DNA from 2 places in the Ruegeria sp. HKCCD6647-2 genome. Region 1 is predicted to be linked to the other one. Evidence: riboswitches for the same ligand, from Rfam matches in the RefSeq annotation. Region 1 holds a riboswitch; the other holds the start of a gene.
What was found. Region 1 has a riboswitch for thiamine pyrophosphate ahead of thiD (bifunctional hydroxymethylpyrimidine kinase/phosphomethylpyrimidine kinase). Riboswitches for the same ligand answer to the same signal wherever they lie in the genome.
Positions count from the first base shown of each region.

Region 2: linked by a shared signal. The riboswitch ahead of thiB (thiamine ABC transporter substrate binding subunit) and the one ahead of thiD (bifunctional hydroxymethylpyrimidine kinase/phosphomethylpyrimidine kinase) in region 1 are both predicted to bind thiamine pyrophosphate.

Region 1 covers NZ_JBWVBD010000001.1:405,082-414,631, forward strand. Annotated here, with positions in the region: gene dnaK (molecular chaperone DnaK) at 1-1,239, shown strand, start outside; gene AC2TDJ_RS01925 (FkbM family methyltransferase) at 1,420-2,145, shown strand; gene dnaJ (molecular chaperone DnaJ) at 2,149-3,297, shown strand; TPP riboswitch at 3,425-3,530, shown strand; gene thiD (bifunctional hydroxymethylpyrimidine kinase/phosphomethylpyrimidine kinase) at 3,587-4,390, shown strand; gene AC2TDJ_RS01940 (FAD-dependent oxidoreductase) at 4,387-5,364, shown strand; gene thiS (sulfur carrier protein ThiS) at 5,348-5,542, shown strand; gene AC2TDJ_RS01950 (thiazole synthase) at 5,545-6,309, shown strand; gene AC2TDJ_RS01955 (thiamine phosphate synthase) at 6,306-6,902, shown strand; gene AC2TDJ_RS01960 (ThiF family adenylyltransferase) at 6,899-7,864, shown strand; gene AC2TDJ_RS01965 (ABC transporter substrate-binding protein) at 7,884-8,819, shown strand; gene tenA (thiaminase II) at 8,816-9,490, shown strand; gene AC2TDJ_RS01975 (ABC transporter ATP-binding protein) at 9,487-9,550, shown strand, end outside.
Region 2 covers NZ_JBWVBD010000002.1:16,715-26,264, reverse strand. Annotated here, with positions in the region: gene AC2TDJ_RS06175 (LysR substrate-binding domain-containing protein) at 1-779, shown strand, start outside; gene AC2TDJ_RS06170 (hypothetical protein) at 854-1,816, opposite strand; gene AC2TDJ_RS06165 (hypothetical protein) at 2,357-3,277, opposite strand; gene AC2TDJ_RS06160 (thiamine ABC transporter ATP-binding protein) at 3,485-4,177, opposite strand; gene AC2TDJ_RS06155 (thiamine/thiamine pyrophosphate ABC transporter permease ThiP) at 4,164-5,711, opposite strand; gene thiB (thiamine ABC transporter substrate binding subunit) at 5,687-6,667, opposite strand; TPP riboswitch at 6,701-6,804, opposite strand; gene AC2TDJ_RS06145 (LysR family transcriptional regulator) at 6,903-7,817, opposite strand; gene AC2TDJ_RS06140 (ornithine cyclodeaminase family protein) at 7,924-8,931, shown strand; gene AC2TDJ_RS06135 (aromatic amino acid lyase) at 8,963-9,550, shown strand, end outside.

The sequences.
Region 1 (9,550 bases):
GAAGACTTTGACATGCGCATCGTCAACTACCTGGCGGAAGAGTTCAAAAAGGAACACGGTGTCGACCTGTCCCAGGACAAGATGGCCCTGCAGCGTCTGAAAGAAGCCGCTGAGAAAGCCAAGATCGAGCTGTCCTCGACCTCGCAGACCGAAATCAACCAGCCGTTCATCTCGATGGGTGCCAACGGTCAGCCGCTGCACATGGTCATGAAGTTGACCCGTGCCAAGCTGGAATCGCTGGTTGGTGACCTGATCAAGAAATCGATGAAGCCGTGCCAGGCCGCTTTGAAAGACGCTGGTCTGTCGCCTTCGGACGTGGATGAGGTTGTTCTAGTCGGTGGTATGACCCGGATGCCGAAAGTGATCGAAGAGGTCACCAAGTTCTTCGGCAAAGAGCCGCACAAAGGCGTGAACCCGGACGAAGTGGTTGCCATGGGCGCCGCGATTCAGGCCGGTGTTCTGCAGGGCGACGTCAAGGACGTGGTTCTGCTGGACGTGACCCCGCTGTCGTTGGGCATCGAGACACTGGGTGGCGTGTTCACCCGTCTGATCGACCGCAACACCACGATCCCGACCAAGAAGTCTCAGGTCTTCTCGACCGCCGAGGACAACCAGAACGCCGTGACCATCCGCGTGTTCCAGGGTGAGCGTGAAATGGCCTCGGACAACAAGATCCTGGGTCAGTTCAACCTCGAGGACATTCCGCCGGCACCGCGCGGTATGCCTCAGATCGAGGTGACCTTCGACATCGACGCCAATGGCATTGTCTCGGTTTCGGCCAAAGACAAAGGCACCGGCAAAGAGCAGAAGATCACCATCCAGGCATCGGGCGGTTTGTCGGACGAAGACATCGAAAAGATGGTCAAGGACGCCGAGGAAAACGCCGAGGCCGACAAGCAGCGCAAAGAGCTGGTCGAAGCCAAGAACCAGGCGGAAAGCCTCATCCATTCGACCGAAAAGTCGATGGAAGAGCATGCCGACAAGGTCGACCCGACCACCATCGAAGCTATCGAGCTGGCGATTGCCGCGCTGAAGGACGAGCTGGAAACCGAGAATGCCGACAAGATCAAGTCGGGCATCCAGAACGTCACCGAAGCCGCGATGAAGCTGGGCGAGGCCATCTATAAGGCGCAAGCCGAAGAGGCCGAAGATGAGCCGGCAGCGGCGGATGCAGCACCTGGTGATGACGACATTGTCGACGCCGAGTTCGAAGACCTCGACGACGACAAGCGCGCCTAACGCGAACACGGTTTCCGGCGGGTCCAGACAGGTCCCGCCGGGACAGCATTCACCATGCAGTCCGCGGTCCTTGAACCTCCCTTTGGCACTTACGCTCTTTCACATCGGATGGAAACATTGCGCCGGTGGTCAGAAGTCATGCCGCGTCAATGGATGTCGTCCGGGATTCGCAGGCTCATAATGGCGAGTCGGAACGAGCCTTACGACGTCGAAGTGTTCGGAGGGCAGAAATGCCGCCTGTACCCTTCGGACAACTGGGCAGAGAGGCGCGTTATCACGGGCACTCAGTTCTTCGATCCCGATGAACGACGACTGCTGGCTGATCATGTATCGCAAAGCTCGGGCGACTATGTCTTTGTCGATGCCGGAGCGAATGTCGGTCTTTATACGCTATGGGTCAGATCGGTCGTGCAAGGGTTGGGGCGCAATCTCAGAGCTTTGGCCGTGGAACCGGACCCGGTCAACAAGGCAAGGCTTGCGACCAATCTGGCTGCAAACGCTGCCACCGAGGTGACCCATTGCGATCAGGCCTTGTCTGACAAACCGGGTGAGGTTTGGTTCGAGTCCTCGAACCTGGGGGACAGAGGACATGCCAAAGTTACCGATGCCGGGGACCTGAGCGTGAATGCTGTCCCATTGCTGGACGCAATGCACGACGCGGGTTTGACCAGAGTCGATGCAATGAAGATGGATATTGAGGGTCAGGAAACCCGCGTTTTACAGGCCTTTTTCGAAGACGCACCGGGCGGGATCTGGCCAGATCTGCTGCTGGTTGAAATCAAGCACTCGGATGATGGGCTTGCCCAGGTCTTGAATAAGGCGGGTTACGTGGCCAGCTTTGCAAACAACACCAATGGCGTGTACAGGCTCAGTGAAAGCAACGCACCCGGCGGCACGAAGGAATAACAAATGTCAAAGCGCGACTATTACGAAGTGCTCGGCGTGTCCAAGGGCGCTTCGTCGGATGAAATAAAAAAGGGCTTTCGCAGGAAGGCCAAGGAATTGCATCCGGACCGCAACAAGGACAACCCGGATGCAGAGGCTCAGTTCAAGGAAGCGAACGAAGCCTATGACGTGCTGCGCGACGCGGACAAGAAGGCTGCCTATGACCGCTTCGGCCATGCCGCGTTCGAGAACGGCATGGGCGGAAGTGGAGGACGGCCGGGCGGCGGATTCGGTCACGGTGACTTCTCCAGCGCGTTTTCGGATGTGTTTGACGACCTGTTCGGCGACTTCATGGGCGGTCAGCGCGGCGGTGGCGGACGCCGGGCCGCGCGTGGGTCCGACCTGCGCTATAACCTGCGGGTGACACTGGAAGAGGCATATGCCGGCCTTCAAAAGACCATAAATGTTCCTACGGCTGTGGCCTGTTCCTCGTGCGAAGGAACCGGGGCTGAAGGCGGCGTGGAACCCACGGCTTGTCCAACCTGTTCGGGCATGGGTAAGGTCCGGGCGCAACAGGGCTTTTTCACCGTGGAACGCACCTGCCCAACCTGTTCGGGCCTGGGGCAGATCATCAAGAATCCGTGCAAATCCTGCAAGGGTGCAGGCCGTGTCGAGAAAGAGCGTGCGCTGTCCGTGAACATTCCCGCCGGTGTCGAAACCGGTACCCGCATTCGCCTTGCGGGCGAGGGCGAGGCCGGGATGCGCGGTGGCCCTCCGGGTGATCTGTACATCTTTGTCGAGGTGTCCGAGCACAAGCTGTTCGAACGTGACAGTGTAAACCTCTATTGCCGCGTGCCGGTCAGCATGGCCAAGGCCGCGCTGGGCGGGTCGATCGAGGTGCCGACCATTGATGGCGGCCGAGGCCGTGTTCAAATCCCGGCAGGCAGCCAGTCCGGGCGCCAAATGCGGCTGCGCGGAAAGGGCATGCCTGCCCTGCGCGGTGGTGGTGTCGGGGACATGTTCATCGAATTGGCGGTGGAAACTCCGGTCAATCTGACGAGCCGTCAGAAAGAGTTGCTTCGCGAGTTTGACGATCTGGGCGAAGATAACCATCCGGAATCCAAAAGCTTTTTCTCGTCCGTCAAGTCTTTTTGGGACGGTATGAAAGGCTGACCCAGCACTCAATTGCACAACAAAGAGCCGGTCCCGTGGACCGGCTCTTTTCATTTCATAAGTCCAGTTTTTTGTCGGCTGCGCCAAATTGGCCCTTGAATCCGGATGAGACCCCTGAAATTTTGCACGTGAACCGTTGGGGTGCCCCGCCTGGGGGCTGAGAGGCGCGAATGCGCTAACCCATCGAACCTGATCCGGGCAATACCGGCGTAGGGAACGGTCTTACAGTATGCTGACGGCATACCGACGTTTTCCATGCCCGTTGCCCAAAAGATGTTGGAGCAACGACATGGTGCCAATCGCGCTGACAATTGCAGGATCGGACAGCGGCGGAGGGGCCGGCATACAGGCCGATCTCAAGGCGATGTCTGCACTGGGCGTTTACGGCGCTAGCGTCATCACCGCCGTAACGGCTCAGAACACGCAGGCAGTGACCGCTGTGCACAGCATACCGCTGGATATGGTCGCAGATCAGATCGCGGCCGTACTGAGCGATTTGGACGTGCGCACGGTCAAGATCGGGATGCTTGCCACACCCGAAATCATCCAAACTGTGGCAGCGTCTTTGGCCAGTTTCCCGGGACCGGTCGTGATCGACCCCGTAATGGTTGCCAAATCCGGCGATGCACTGCTGGCGGACGCCGCTGTTTCAACGCTTCGGGACGTGCTGCTGTCGATGGCCACGGTTCTGACGCCCAACCTGCCAGAGGCCGCCCGCTTGCTGGACAGTCACCCAGCTGAGTCCGTCGCCGAGATGATCGATCAAGGTAAGGCGCTGTGCGGGATGGGGCCTCGGTCCGTTCTTATGAAAGGCGGGCACGGGGCGGGTGATGTTTGCCACGATCTTCTCGTCGACCAGTCGGGCTCGGTGACGGAATACCGGGCGCCGCGTCACGTCACCAAAAACACGCACGGCACGGGCTGCACTTTGTCGTCCTCCATTGCCGCAGGTCTCGCTAAGGGGCACTGCGTGACCGATGCAGTTGCGGATGCTCATGCCTATTTGCAGACGGCCATTGTGCGTGCGGACGAGTTGCAGGTGGGTCAGGGTCAGGGGCCGGTTCACCACTTTCATCAGGTATGGTCCGCGTGACGGTCTGGTCGGTTATAGGGTCCGGTGTCGCCGGTCTTGCGGTCGCATCCGAGCTGGTCTCGCGCGGCGCCAAGGTTCAGGTGTTTGACCCCGCAGGACCTCCGGCGGCGCACGGCTGTTCCTGGTGGGCCGGAGGGATGTTGGCGCCGTGGTGCGAAAACGAGACCGCCGAGGAACCCGTTCTGCGGCTGGGTCAGGCTGCAATCGGCTGGTGGGCCGCGCGCACGCAGGTTCAGCGGCGCGGCACGTTGGTTGTGGCCAATGCCCGTGACCTGCCCGATTTGCGTCGATTTGCACGCCGTACGGAAGGGTACTCCGAGATCGATCGAGAAAAACTTGCCCTGTTAGAGCCTGATTTACATGGATTCAACAAAGGTCTGTTTTTCGATGGTGAAGCGCACCTGAATCCCCGGCGGGCCCTTTTGGATGTCTATCGACGGCTCGAGACTCTGGGTGTTAGTTTTCACCGTAAACCTGCCCCGGCTCGGTTGGAGAACGCAATTGATTGCCGCGGTCTGCACGCGCGGGACACGCTGCACGATCTGCGCGGCGTAAAGGGCGAGATGCTGGTGATCCGTTGCAAGGATGTGACCTTGAACAGGCCGGTGCGACTGCTGCATCCGCGCATACCTCTTTATGTCGTACCGCGCGCGGACGGCGTCTTCATGCTGGGCGCGACGATGGTCGAAGCCGAGGACAGCAGCCGTATCACAGCCCGCTCCATGCTGGAGCTACTCAGCGCGGCCTATGCGCTCAATCCCGCTTTCGGAGAGGCCGAAGTGCTGGAAATCGGCGTCGATCTGCGCCCTGCATTCCCCGATAACCTGCCGCGCATCCGGCGGTTGGGGCGAACAATCTACGCAAACGGGCTTTATCGCCATGGCTACCTGCTTGCCCCGGCGTTGGCTCAGGGTGTGGCCGATCTGGCACTGGAAAACAATTATTCGGAGTTTGTCGATGAAGATCGTGCTTAACGGAGAACCCAGGGATGTTCAGGCCGGGACTCTTTCGGATCTGCTTACGGAATGCGGGTTCTCTGGCCGCGTGGCGACAGCTGTGAACAAGGAATTCGTGCCGTCCAGTCTGCGCATCGCTCAAAAGCTTGCCGAAGGGGATCGGGTCGAGATTGTCGCGCCGATGCAGGGGGGGTGAGGATGAAACCCTTTTATGGTGTCGAACTGCCCAACCCGTTGATGCTGGGCACCGCGCAATACCCGAGCCCGGCCATCCTTGAGCGCGCGTTTCGCGAAAGCGGGGCCGCTGTTGCGACCGTGTCCCTGCGCCGGGAATCAGGCGGAGGCCAGACTTTCTGGCGCATGATCCGCGACTTGGGTGTCCGCATTCTGCCAAACACGGCCGGGTGCCACACGGTGAAGGAAGCTGTCACCACAGCCCAAATGGCGCGTGAGGTTTTTGAAACGCCGTGGATAAAACTCGAACTGATCGGCCACTCCGACAGCCTGCAACCGGACGTGTTTCAACTGGTCGAGGCCGCACACATCCTGACCGAGGATGGGTTTCAGGTGTTTCCCTACACAACCGATGACCTGATCGTTGGCGAACGCCTGCTTGAGGCCGGATGCGAGGTTCTGATGCCCTGGGGCGCGCCAATCGGGTCGGGGCGCGGTCTGAGCAACGAATATGCACTGCGCGCGATGAGGGCGGAATTCCCCGATACACCTCTGGTCATCGACGCGGGGATCGGTCTGCCGAGTCACGCTGCCCACGCGATGGAGCTGGGATTTGACGCAGTTCTTCTGAACACAGCGGTCGCACGGGCCGGTGATCCGGTGGTTATGGCTCAGGCGATGGTCAAGGCTATTGAAGCCGGGAAACTGGCCTATCGCGCCGACCCGATCCAACAGCGCGATATGGCTGTGGCATCCACTCCGGTCATCGGGAAGGCGTTCCTGTCATGATCCTTGACCGGTTTTATCCGATCTTCGATCACGCCGACTGGCTGCGGCGGATGTTGCCCCTGGGCATCAAACTTGTGCAGTTGCGTGTAAAGGACCAGCCCGAGGACTTGGTACGCGAACAAATCGCCATTTCACGCGATCTGTGTCGCTGGCACGGCGCCGTTCTGGTGGTGAACGACCACTGGCAACTAGCCATTGATCTGGGGTGCGACTGGATCCACCTGGGGCAGGAGGATCTGGACGACGCCGACCTGAAAGCCATTCGAAAAGCGGGTCTAAATATGGGCGTTTCCACTCACGACAACGAAGAGCTTGAGCGCGCGCTTTCCTTGGATCCGGATTATGTCGCCTTGGGACCGGTCTATCCGACGATCCTGAAAAAGATGAAATGGCACGAACAAGGCTTGCCACGCGTGACGGAGTGGAAGGCGCGTATCGGCGATATCCCACTGGTCGGAATCGGCGGTATGAGTGTTGAACGCGTTGCGGATGTGCTTGCCGCCGGGGCGGACATCGTATCGGTCGTGACCGACATCACGCTAAGCCCGGAGCCAGAAGCCCGAGTGCGGCAATGGATCGAGGTAACGCGATGAGCCGTTACGCTCGTCAGTTATTGCTGCCCGAGGTGGGGGTCGCGGGACAGGCGCGACTGTCTTCCGCCTGCGTCCTGGTGGTTGGTGCAGGGGGGCTGGCCTCGTCGGTTCTGCCATTGCTAGCCGGTGCCGGTATTGGTCGGATCACGATTGTGGACAATGATACTGTCGATGCGTCGAACCTGCACCGCCAGACGTTGTTTACCGAGGCGGATTGTGGTCGCTTCAAGGCCGAAGTTGCCGCTGATCGTTGCCGTGCGCTGAATGGCGAGATCGAGGTTGTTGACCGAAATCAGGCTCTAACGAGTGGAAATGCCCGCACATTGGTCACATGGTCGGACGTGATCCTTGACTGCGCGGACAGCTATGCCGTCAGTTACATCCTCTCGGACACGTGCCTGGAACAGGACAAACCGCTGATCAGCGCGTCGGTTCTTGGGTTATCGGGTTATGCGGGCGGCTTCTGCGGCAGCGCCCCTTCGTTGCGGGCCTTGTTTCCGGACGCGCCGGACAACAATACCAGCTGCGCTTCCGCAGGTGTGCTTGGCCCCGTCGTGGCCGTGATTGGCGCGACGCAGGCACAGATGGCTTTGAACCTTATCCTTAAGGTGGAGCCATCACCACTGGGCCAGTTGATTCAATATGATGCCCTCACCCTGCGTAGTAATGGATTCCGGTTTGACAACGCACCAGAACCGGACAGTTGTTTTCGCTTCCTGTCTGCCAACCAACTGACCGAAACGGACCAGATTATCGAGTTGCGCGGCACAGACGAGGCGCCAATCCCGGCCCATCCGGATGCCAAACGGGTATCGCAGGAACACCTCAAAGAACTGGACCCTAATCAGGGCGAAAGACTGGTGCTGTGCTGCGCCACGGGTCTGCGCGCGTGGCGCGCGGCCGAACGCATTCAACCGGATTGGCCGGGCGAGATCGTCCTCGTTGCGGCTTCAACCTCGTGAACAGAAGGAAACGCGAGCAATGAGAAAACTGATCACAACCCTTGCCTTGCTGGCCGCCGTGCCGGCCTCGGCCGACGACAAGATGACCGTGCTTCTGGACTGGTTCGTCAATCCCGATCATGGTCCGATCATCATCGCGCAGGAAAACGGGTACTTCGCGGATGCAGGGTTGGAGGTGGAAATCGTCCCGCCCGCCGATCCGTCCGCGCCACCGCGCCTGGTTGCTGCGGGACAGGCTGATCTGGCGGTTTCCTACCAGCCGCAGTTGCACCTGCAAATCCACGAAGGCTTGCCATTGAAACGTGTGGGCACGCTGGTGGCCACGCCTTTGAATTGCCTGCTGGTGCTGGAAGATGGGCCGATCCAAACATTGGCGGATCTCAAGAGTAAAAAAGTAGGCTTTTCGGTTGCGGGTGTTGAAGAGGCCGTCCTGACCGCAATGCTGAACACGCATGACGTGGCGCTGGACGATATCGAGATGATCAACGTCAACTTCTCGTTGTCGCCGTCGCTGATGACCGGTCAGGTGGATGCCGTGATCGGAGCATTTCGCAATTTCGAACTGAACCAGATGGATATTGAAGGTGTTGCGGGTCGTTGTTTCTATGTCGAGGAAGAAGGCGTGCCGCCCTATGACGAACTGATCTATGTCGCCAATTCCGACAGAATGGACACGGACAAGATCGCAAGATTTCTGGCCGCGACCGAGAAAGCCACCCAATTCATGGTAAACAACCCGGAAAAAAGCTGGGAGATCTTCTCGGCCACCTCTCCGGAACTGCAGGATGAGCTGAACGCGCGCGCCTGGGTCGACACTTTGCCGCGTTTTGCGTTGCGTCCGGCGGGGTTTGATGCAGGTCGATATGCGCGGTTCGAAGAATTCCTCAAGGACAGCGGCATGATCGACAGCATCAACCCGGTCAGCGCCATTACATTAGACGTGACCGCGCAATGAGTGAATACGGCAAAGCCTTCGCGCTGATGCGCGATGCGGCGCAGGGCCCGTGGCGGGAGTATACCCGCCACGCTTTTGTCGAAGGTATGAAGGATGGCTCGTTGCCGCGCGCGGCGTTTCTGCACTATCTGCGACAAGACTATGTGTTCCTGATCCACTTTTCACGTGCCTGGGCGCTCGCTGTGGTGAAATCGGAAACGCATGAAGAGATGTTGGCTGCCTCGCGCACGGTGAACGGGCTGATCAGCGAAGAGATGAAGCTGCATATCGGTATTTGCGAGGCAGAGGGTATCGCACAGGAACAATTGTTCGCCACCCCGGAACGGGCTGAGAATCTGGCCTATACGCGATATGTGCTCGAAGCAGGCTATAGCGGTGATTTGCTGAACCTGCTGGCGGCCCTTGTCCCCTGCGTCATGGGATATGGAGAAATCGGAAAGCGTCTGTCTGCTGAATCTACGTCCGAGACCTATCGCGACTGGATCGACGCCTATGCCAGCAAAGACTATCAGGACGCGTGTCGTTCCGTGGGGCGCTTGCTGGATTCGGCTCTATCGCGGCGGATTGGGGCGGATTTCCGGACGGCGCCGCGTTGGGACCGCCTGTGCCAGACCTTTCGCACTGCAACAGAGCTCGAGGTCAATTTCTGGCAAATGGGTCTGACACCTTGACCACGGCGCCCGAACTGACGATCAGCGGCCAGGCCAAAATCGAATGCGCGCCATTGTTCG
Region 2 (9,550 bases), on a different contig from region 1:
ACATGACCAAAGGCGCAGTCAGCTATCAGATCAAAACGCTTGAGGTCGATCTGGGTTTTGCGCTTTTTCAACGCAGTTCCCGAGGGGTCCGGGTAACGGCGGTCGGGCAAAAGCTACTGAGGGCCTGTCAAAGCCGCTACGATGAGATCGAGGTGGAAATACAGGCTTTGAAGGGCGTATCTTCCAGTACACTGACTGTTGGCGTCTCTACCTATTTCGCTGCCCGTTGGTTGTCGCCGCGGCTGATGTCCTTCATGCAGGATCATCCAGAAATCCAGCTGCGACTGCAGCCCATGATCCGGTTGTTCGACCTCGACTCTCAAGGTGTAGATATCGCGATCCGCTGGGGGAGCGGACATTGGGATGATTGCGAAATCACGCCTTTTATGCCGTGCCCGGCCTTTCCCGTTGGCAACGCCGAGGCGTTGGATAAGGTAAGAAAGCGGGGTATGGCGAAGGCGATTTCCGGATTTACGCTATTACGGGATCATGATGACAGTAATGCCTGGACCGATTGGTTAAACGCCGCACAGTTGCCGCACCAGACACGCCGGGACACGTTGATCATCCCGGACCCCAATGTACGGGTTCAGGCGGTTATTGACGGGCAGGGGATTGCCCTGATGGACGCCCTGATTGACCGTGAGCTTGAAGAGGAAAAGCTGTTCCCTCTGTCCGGGTATGAGCTTAGGGACTATGGCTATTTCTTGGCTCGTCCGCGCAATGCCCGCCCCCGAGCCAGTGTCATGGCTTTCACCAGTTGGTTGCAGAAGCAGTAAGCAATACAGTTTCTGTTGAGCCTGATACACTGATGGCTAATGCAATGAAGTTCCCATCAACTTGAGTGAGTGGGTCAAGTGAAATTTTCGAACAGGTTCCTGACACTGCCTCGAAAAGCTGCTCTCTCCTGTTTTATGTGTTGTCGATAATCATCAAAGTCCCGAGTAACCTCGGCGAAGTCCTTCATAGTACCTTCCGCGAGGTTTTCAAACTCTGAGGAAAAATCGGCACTTTCGAAATCAAGTTTGAAACGACTGGGGATGGGAATGTCTATTGGATTTTTGGCCGACCCATTTTGACCAGTAATTAAGCAAGCGCCGCAGATCACCGCCTCGCGTGGAATTCGGTCTTTCCCCGGGTGATTGCCGAAATCCACATACAGTTTTACTTGTCGCAAGCAGTCGATCAGTTCGGATCGAGTCATTTTCTCAAGCGCCACCCATTCAAATCCAGGGAGTTTTTTCATCAAATGACGAGTACGCCGCATTCCTTTTTTGGGATTGTAGGCAATCAAGTCTTTTCTTTCCAGACTGGATAGACTTGATGCCTCAATAAAGGCATTGTGCAAATAATCGCCAAGTGGATAGCTGGGTATACCATGCCGGGCCAGAAACTCCGTCGCGTAGTGGCTCTGACTCAGGTGGATCAATTTCATGTCCGCCAATCTGTCAATATCGATGCGGTGTCTCAGGCCCCAATTTATTCGCATTTTGGCGCCGTCATTTTCTTCGGGAAACAGCTTTCGAGCCAGGTAATTGTCCACAGACAACCACCAAATGCAGATTTGAGCTTTCCTGATGTATTTTACCAATCCCGTTCTGGATTCCGGGATCACGAAAAGAACATCCGCATCATCTTCGAATTCCGCGGTCGGTGTTACATAGTCCGAATAGGCGCTGGGCGTTTCAAGGTTCTCGCCGAAAGGCGTGTAACACATGGCTGCATCAAAGCCGTTTGTGCAGAGCTCATGACAAAGCTGATGCAGAAGCTCTGGTCCACCGGTGACAATGGCGGGAGAAATGATCCTGATCCTCATGGGTTCAGGTTCTAGCGCTCAACCCGCGAAACCACAACGGGTACAATCCGGAACAGGACAGCGGTTAGTCGTGCGTGACAGGGCGGCCCGGGTGCCTTGGCAATGAACCGCAATACCTGTTTTGTGGAAGGCACGCCACAAGGAGTATAGGGCTGGTGATCACACCGGATGTCGTGTCCGACAATCGGATCCTGCACAAGTATTGACCCAACTGGTTGTGAACGAACTGACAGCTGTGTAGCTTCGCCTTTAGGCCATGAAGGACAAAGCTGGACCGATCTTGGTATCGACGAGCGCCATTAAAGGATTGAGGTTGCTTGGGCTGCGATGAACCACGAGGTCAGGCTGAATCAAACGGGTTCTGACCCGAGACTCGCCCGTCGGTTTAATAATATTTCAATTACCCAGACTGGGAGCTGCACGAATGCGAGGCATTTCAGGTGTTCTTGTCTGGCGCGAGCATTGGCTATGAGAATAAAGTTTGCATTGCGTCACTTCAGCCGGTGCCATGCGCTTTATCTGTAGAGACACAGGCCACGCCTAAAACAGTCTTAGAATCCTGTCCAATTCGGTCGTAACATTTTTCGGGGACACTTGTCGGGATACATCCTCCATTATCTTCAATGCCTTATTCCATTGACGATTACCAAATTCTGATTCTACGCGCGAAATGCATTCCATTATTTCATCAGGATTGGTGCTCTCGATCAGATAAGGATAAGAGTGCCCCAGATAGTGCTCTGCATCATGGACCTGTTTATTCACAAGAACATTGGCACCGACCACAGCGGCATTGAAACCTTTTGTAAAAGGCTTAAAAGAATTTCTTTTTGGTGGATCGCGCGTGCAGATGTGAAAGTTCGCGTGCGACATTTTCTGAATAAAATCGTCAGCATTCGATTTTCCATCGTATTGCGGCGTAAATACCGTTTCGGCCAATGCATCCGGCATTGTTACATTGGATGCCAATCCAAAATACCCTGGACATAGTTTGTGATCCGGCGCAGTTCCCGCCCTTAAGCGCGGGTCTGCGTGATGTCGCAAATGACGTATCTGCGTTCCGGGAACCGGGTTGAGCGAGTTCATGTTTTGATACAAAATCCGCTCGCTTTCGTAAGAAGCGGCTATGTGGATGTCGACGAACCCAGGCTCAAATGGGCCCGCGACCACGTCCAAGTGATCGACGCAGATACCTGCGGCTACGCTTTTTAGGGCTTCGCGAAAGTCTGGCCCAAGGTTTTCCGCCGCGTTTTTGTGAAAAATCACAATGGCATCTTTGCACTGTTCCACGAACCTTTTGCACATGTACGGACGTGCGCTTCTTGGCGCCAACGCCACGTCAAATTCGTAACGTTCCGAAAGATGGGACCGAGCCATCGCTGCCAACTGATCGACGCGCATGACTTTGCCGCCCATTTTCTTTTGCCCTATGCGATAGGCAAATACGACTTTTCTTTTCATTGCGTGAAACACCAAACGCGGAACAGATAGCTGGGCAAAGACCCCCGACATTCCCAGCAAGCAGGAACCACTTTAATCGCTGCGTTGTCTTCCAACCAGCCCTTTACGGAAGCTTTAGCCGCACAAATCCGCCAAAGACTTATGCAGTAACCATCTTTCGACACCCACCCGCAAAAAGTTTCGGGCATGACGGATTTCGATGAAAATTTATCCCAGATAGTCGCGCAAACCAGGGGGCGGATTCTCAAAGAGCTGAGATGTCGCAGCAGGAGGATTCACCAATCCATCCGCCACGAGGATTGTTTGTCCGGCTATTCGATGCGCGTCTTGCGGATCATGACTGACCATCAGCAAAGTTGTATTGGTCTCCGTTGTCAGGTCGGCAACGAGATCAAGCATTTCTGCCTTCAGCGCCGGTCCCAAGGCGGCGAAGGGTTCGTCCAGCAGCAACATTTCGCGACGTTGCACAAGGACCCTGGCCAGTGCGACACGACTTTGTTGCCCACCGGACAGTTCTGATGGCTTCCGGTTGCTCAATCCGTGCAGTGAGACGCGATCGAGGGCGGCTTGCACCTTGGTGTGTTCGTCCTTCGAAAGTCGTCCGTTCGGGCGCAGGCCTAGCGCGACATTCTGCTCGGCCGTCAAATGCGGAAAAAGGTTCCCATCCTGAAACAGCATGGCCAGCGGACGTTTCCCGGGGTGAAGCTCGGAAATGTCATCACCGTTCCAGAGAATTCGGCCTTGTTTGAGATCGCGAAAACCGGCAATCGCTTCTAACAATGTGGACTTTCCTGCGCCGGATGGGCCGATGATGGCAACGCTGGCTCCGGTTTCGACGCCAATATCGGCGTGAAGTGCGAAACCTCCGTTTTCGATGACACAGCCGTCAAGCTTCAGCATGCCAGCGCCCTCCGCGATCCAAAAGCCAGAATGCCCCCATCGACAGCAACAGTAGCAACAATGCGCCTCCTGCGGCGGCCTGCATCTGATACGCACCCATCAGACGATAAATTTGTAGTGGCAATGTTGCGATCTGGGGATCAGCGAACAAGGCGATTACGCCAAGATCACCCATCGATAGTGCGGCGCCGAGGCCAGCGGCAAAGCAGATTTGCGGGCGCATTCGAGGGAGCAGAACCCAGGCAAAAAAGGTCTTCTTTTCCATGCCCAGTGATAGCCCGAGCCGCCCGTGCCGCGCGACGATATCGCGGGCTGCTGGCACGAGAATGCGCAGGGCAAAGGGCAGGGCCATGACGGCATTCACCAGGGCGGTCACAGGAAGCGCCAGCGAAGTCGGGTTTGCCAGTGGACGAATCATAATGAACAGACCGGTGCCGATAACCAACGGTGACGCGGCCAGACCCAGAATTCCGCTGAGTTCGACAATTCCGTAACGCCCGGTCGCGGCGGCCGTTGCCATCGGCAGTGCAAGCATCAGCAGGATCGCAGTGCTGGCAGCGGCCACAATGATCGAGGTCAGCGCCGCGCGAAACACAATTGCTGGCATGTCAAAGAACCCCGCGAACCCCGAAATCACCACTGATGCCAAAGGGAGCAACAGGAATGCCGCCGCCGCCAAGATCCAGAACGCATCGATTGCAGGCGCCCCTCCATCCCAGCGGCGAATGGCACGATCCAGCCCTGCGCCAAGGCCATCTCTGCGCGAAAACCTGAGCGCTGCCAGCGCGGCGGCGGCTGTTAGTGCAAGTTGCAGCGCTGACAGCAGTGCAGCGCGACCAAGGTCAAAGTCATAGGTGAAGGCCTGATAGATTGCGAGTTCAAGTGTCGTCGCCCGCGGTCCCCCGCCCAGCGTCAAAGCAACGGCGAAACTTGTCAGGCAAATGGCGAAGATTACGGCCAGCACCCCGGGGAGTATCCGTGTCAGCATGGGCAGTTCGATCAACCGGAACATCGCCATGCCGTTGCAGTCCAATTGCGCGGCCAGGCGAAACCTCTCGGCGGGAACTTCCTGCCACGCCTGCAGGATGAGGCGCGTGGCCAAGGGCAGGTTGAAGAACACATGGGCCAGAACGACACCATGCAAGCCGTAGATGCGAATGGGGGCGAGGCCAAAGAACCCCAGAATGTCCGAGATCCACCCCGCACGGCCAAAGACCTGCAACAGTCCGAGGATTGCAACGATAACCGGCAGAATGAAAGGCGCGCCCAACAAGGCAATGAGGGCTTGTCGCCCCTTGAACCTTCGCCGGGCGAGTGCCCGTGCAACCGGGACGGCCAATCCCGCGCTGAACAGTGCGGACAACACCGCCTGTGTAAGCGTAAAGCGCAGGGCAGACCAGTCGGCGGGGCCAAACCCGCCGGCTGCTTCGGCACGCAGGGCGACCGCGCCGAGCGTACCCAGTATCAGCGCGGCGACCAGCGCGGCCGCGCCGATACCCGGTAACGGGCTTACTGGCTGAGCGCGCCCAGCCATTCCGCAAGCGCCTGATCCCGCATTGCGGCGGCTTCATTCGCTCCGAAGAGCAGGGATTTCTCGGGCACGATCAGAGTTTCAAACCCTTCAGGCAGTCCAGAGGCCGGCGTTACCGCCGGATACATCCAGTTGGTCGTTGGAATGATCTGTTGGAAAGCGTCCGAAACCATGAACTCCAGGAATTGATCGGCCAGTTCGGGTTGATCGGTTCCGGCCAGTTTTGCCGCAACTTCGACCTGCATGTAGTGCCCCTCGTCAAAGGCCGCCGCTGCCTTGCTGGCATCTTCCTCTGCGATCAGATGATAGGCCGGAGAGGTCGTGTAGCTGAGGACCATGTCCGCCTCACCCTCAAGGAACAGGCCATAGGCCTCGGACCAACCCTTGGTCACGGTTACGATGTTGTCGGCAAGCCCGGCCCAGATGTCCGGCGCTTCATCGCCATAGGCCGCTTTGACCCACAACAACAGCCCAAGGCCCGGAGTGGACGAGCGCGGGTCCTGAATGATGATTTTGGTGTCGCCGTCTGCAAGTTCTTGGAAATTGGCAGGCGCCGGTGAATCCGCGTTGTGGACGAACGCAAAATACCCCCAGTCGTAGGGTGCAAAGACATCATCCGTCCACTCGATCGGGAGCGTGTAGTCAGCTGTGACCGAGCTGGGGGCAAACAGACCGGTTTCCTTCGCTGCGGTCATCAGGTTGGTATCCAGCCCCAGCACGACATCGGCGTTGGAACTCTCACCCTCAAGCCGGATACGTGACAGCAGCGCCGCGCCGTCCTCGACACCAATCAGGTTCAGGTCGCAGTTGCACACTGCCTCGAAGGCTTCTTCGACCTGCGGGCCGGGGCCCCAGTCCGAGACAAAGCTGTCATAGGTATAAACGGTCAGCTGAGGTTTGTCGGCGGCGATGGCCGATGTTGCACTCAGTATTCCCGCAGCAATCATCAGATGTTTCATATCATCCTCCATTGCGGCGAGAGGGCAAGGATGGATGAAACCGCTACCCTTCCCTCCGCCGGTTCTAGCCGGTTCAGGTTCAACGGGTTCGCCAAAGGCATCTCAGCACGGCAAGCCGCGCACCCCGAGGTGTTGTTGTGCCTAGGCGGGATCGGACGAAAAGACAACCGGTTTCATAGCAATTCTGGCTTTGTCACTGAATTTCGGAAGACAGGCATGGCATACCCTGTAAGTGTCAGCCGTTTTGCTTCAAGTCGGCAAGAATCGCCTGAATTAATGCCGGTTTGAAGGGTGGGGGGCGCAGGTCTGCCGAGTGTTTGGGAAGAATGGCTGCATAGCCATAAGGCAAAGACAAACCCAGTAATGCGGATTGCGGAAGACACTCCGCACCGCGCTCTGCATCAATGAGCATTTTCGGTACGAGAGCTATACCCGTACCCCGGGACGCAAGTGCAAAGGCAACGGCTGCGCCTCCGATCCGCAGGCCTTTGCGGATGTCCGGTGTTCTTGCGAGCCCCGCGGCACGGAACCAAGCGGCCCATGTCGGGTATGACGCATATTGTTCACCCCAATCGGTATGGATCAGCAGGTTGTCAGGAACTTCGGCAAGATTTCCGTTCGAAAAAAATCGCTTGCGAAACTGTTGGCTGCAATAGGGATAGACGGTATCGGTGAAAAGGGGTTCGGTTGTGTGTTGGGGATACAGATGGCTTTCAGCAGTGATCCGGATGTCGGTTTGGGTGCTTGTCAAATCCACCGGGTCACCTTCGATGCGCAATTCTATCCCTATGTCTGGATGAGAAGATCGAAATCTGGATACTGCAGGAGCGACCCATTTTTCTGCCAAAGATTGAATAGTGCTGATGATGATCCGAGAGCGCGCTTCGTTTTCCAGGAGTTGATCTGTGATGGCTGAGATGCTCATCAGCGCGTCGCCGATCGTTGGATAGCAGGATCGCCCTGCATCTGTAAGCAACAGGCTGTTGTTGGTCCGATGAAACAGCTTTTTCCCAAGGAATTCTTCGGCCTTTTTGACCTGCATGCTCACTGCGGCAGGCGACACTCCCAGTTCAGCCGCGGCCGCGGTGAACCCGCCAAGTCGGACGGTTGCCTCAAATGCTTTGAGTGTGTTCAGCGGGGGAAGTCGCATGGGCGGCGTTCGTTTTGCATCAGGAATTCTTAGGCAAGCGTCACATTTTTTGATCTGGAACGCCAGCATGCATTCTTCAAGATGACAAAAAGCACGGGATCTACGCATGACAAAAATTGAAATCGAATACCTGGGTCAGCCCGAAGTCGATCAGGTGGCACTCAGCAATGATGACATTCTGAACGCGATCGAGCAGGGATTGATCGCGGCGGGGCAGGGTAAGACGGTCATAGAGCCGCGCATGCATCTGACGCCTGACCCCGCGTTCAACGGGCATTTCAACGTGCTGCGTGGCTATGTGGAGCCGCTGGGCTATGCCGGGGTGAAAATTGTTGGCGACTATGTCGACAATTACAAGCAGGGCTTGCCGTCGGAACTGGCCCTGCTGAACCTGTTCTGTCCCAGAACCGGCGCCCCGCGTGCAGTGATTGATGCCGCTGGTATCACCGATATGCGGACAGGTGCTCTGACCGCCCTTGGCGCCAAATGGTTGGGTCCCCGAAACCCTCGAATACTGGGGCATGTCGGCGCGCGTGGCACGTCCTACTGGAATGTCAGGTTGTTGGATCATCTGTTCGACTTTGAAGAAATCCGGGTGCACTCGCGACGTCAGGAAAGCCGTGATGCCTTCGGTGACAGACTCAGCGGCGATCTGGGCAAAAAGGTGATTGTCGCCGAAGACTGGCAGAGCTGCCTGAATGGGGCAGACATCCTGATCGAAGCAACGCGCCTAAACGAACCAACGCCAATGTTTGACCGGTCTTGGGTCAAAAAAGGCGCAATTGTGGTGCCTTACGGCACGATGAGCGCCCTGCCGCTGAACTTTACTGAGGGGTTCGACAAGTTTGTCATGGACGATCTGGGCCAGATGCGCGCGGGTCATCTGGGCGCGCTGCGTCCGCACATAGACGCCGGCCTTGTAAGCGAAAACACGTTTTACGCCGAAATCGGCGAAATTGCAGCGGGTTTGAAACCGGGCCGGGAATCCGACGACGAGACCATTTTGTTCTGGCACCGTGGCATGTCGACCGGGGACATTGCTCTGGGAGCCCGGATTCTGGAGCGGGCCCGAGAGCTCGGTATCGTTCAGAAGCTTCTCTACCGGAATGCCTGAGATGGGTTCACTCAGGCTAGACGGAGCGTCATTGACCGTTGAAGCGCTCGGCGAGGCGGCACGGCAATCTCGGCCAGTTTCGCTTGATCCCGCAGGGCTGGCGGCAATGGCCAAGTCACATGCGCTGGTGGCACGCGCCATCCAGGAACGGATACCAGTGTATGGGGTCACAACGGGATTGGGCGCCCGGGCCACCGAAGTGCTGTCGGCGGACGCGCTGTCCGAATTCTCGGTTCAGACGTTACGCGGGCGGGCTCAGGCGATCGGCCCCCAAGCTGTGCCAGACACCGTCAGGGCGGGGCTGATTGTGCGGGTAAACACGATGCTGACAGGTCATAGTGCAGCCCGACCCGAGGTTGCGAAGCACATTGCGGAGTGCCTGAATGCAGGCTTGACGCCTGTCGTCGGGGACATCGGATCAATTGGTGCGGCCGATCTGGTTATCAATGCAACTGTCGGATTGTCGTTAATCGGCGAAGGGAAGATGCGAGCCCCTGACGGAACCGTTGGCCCCAGCATCGAGGTTATGCGCGCACACGGAATTGAGCCGTTGAAATTGGCGCCGCGCGACGGGCTGGCGCTGGCAAACCATGCCTGTGCCGTTGCCGGGGCCGCGGCA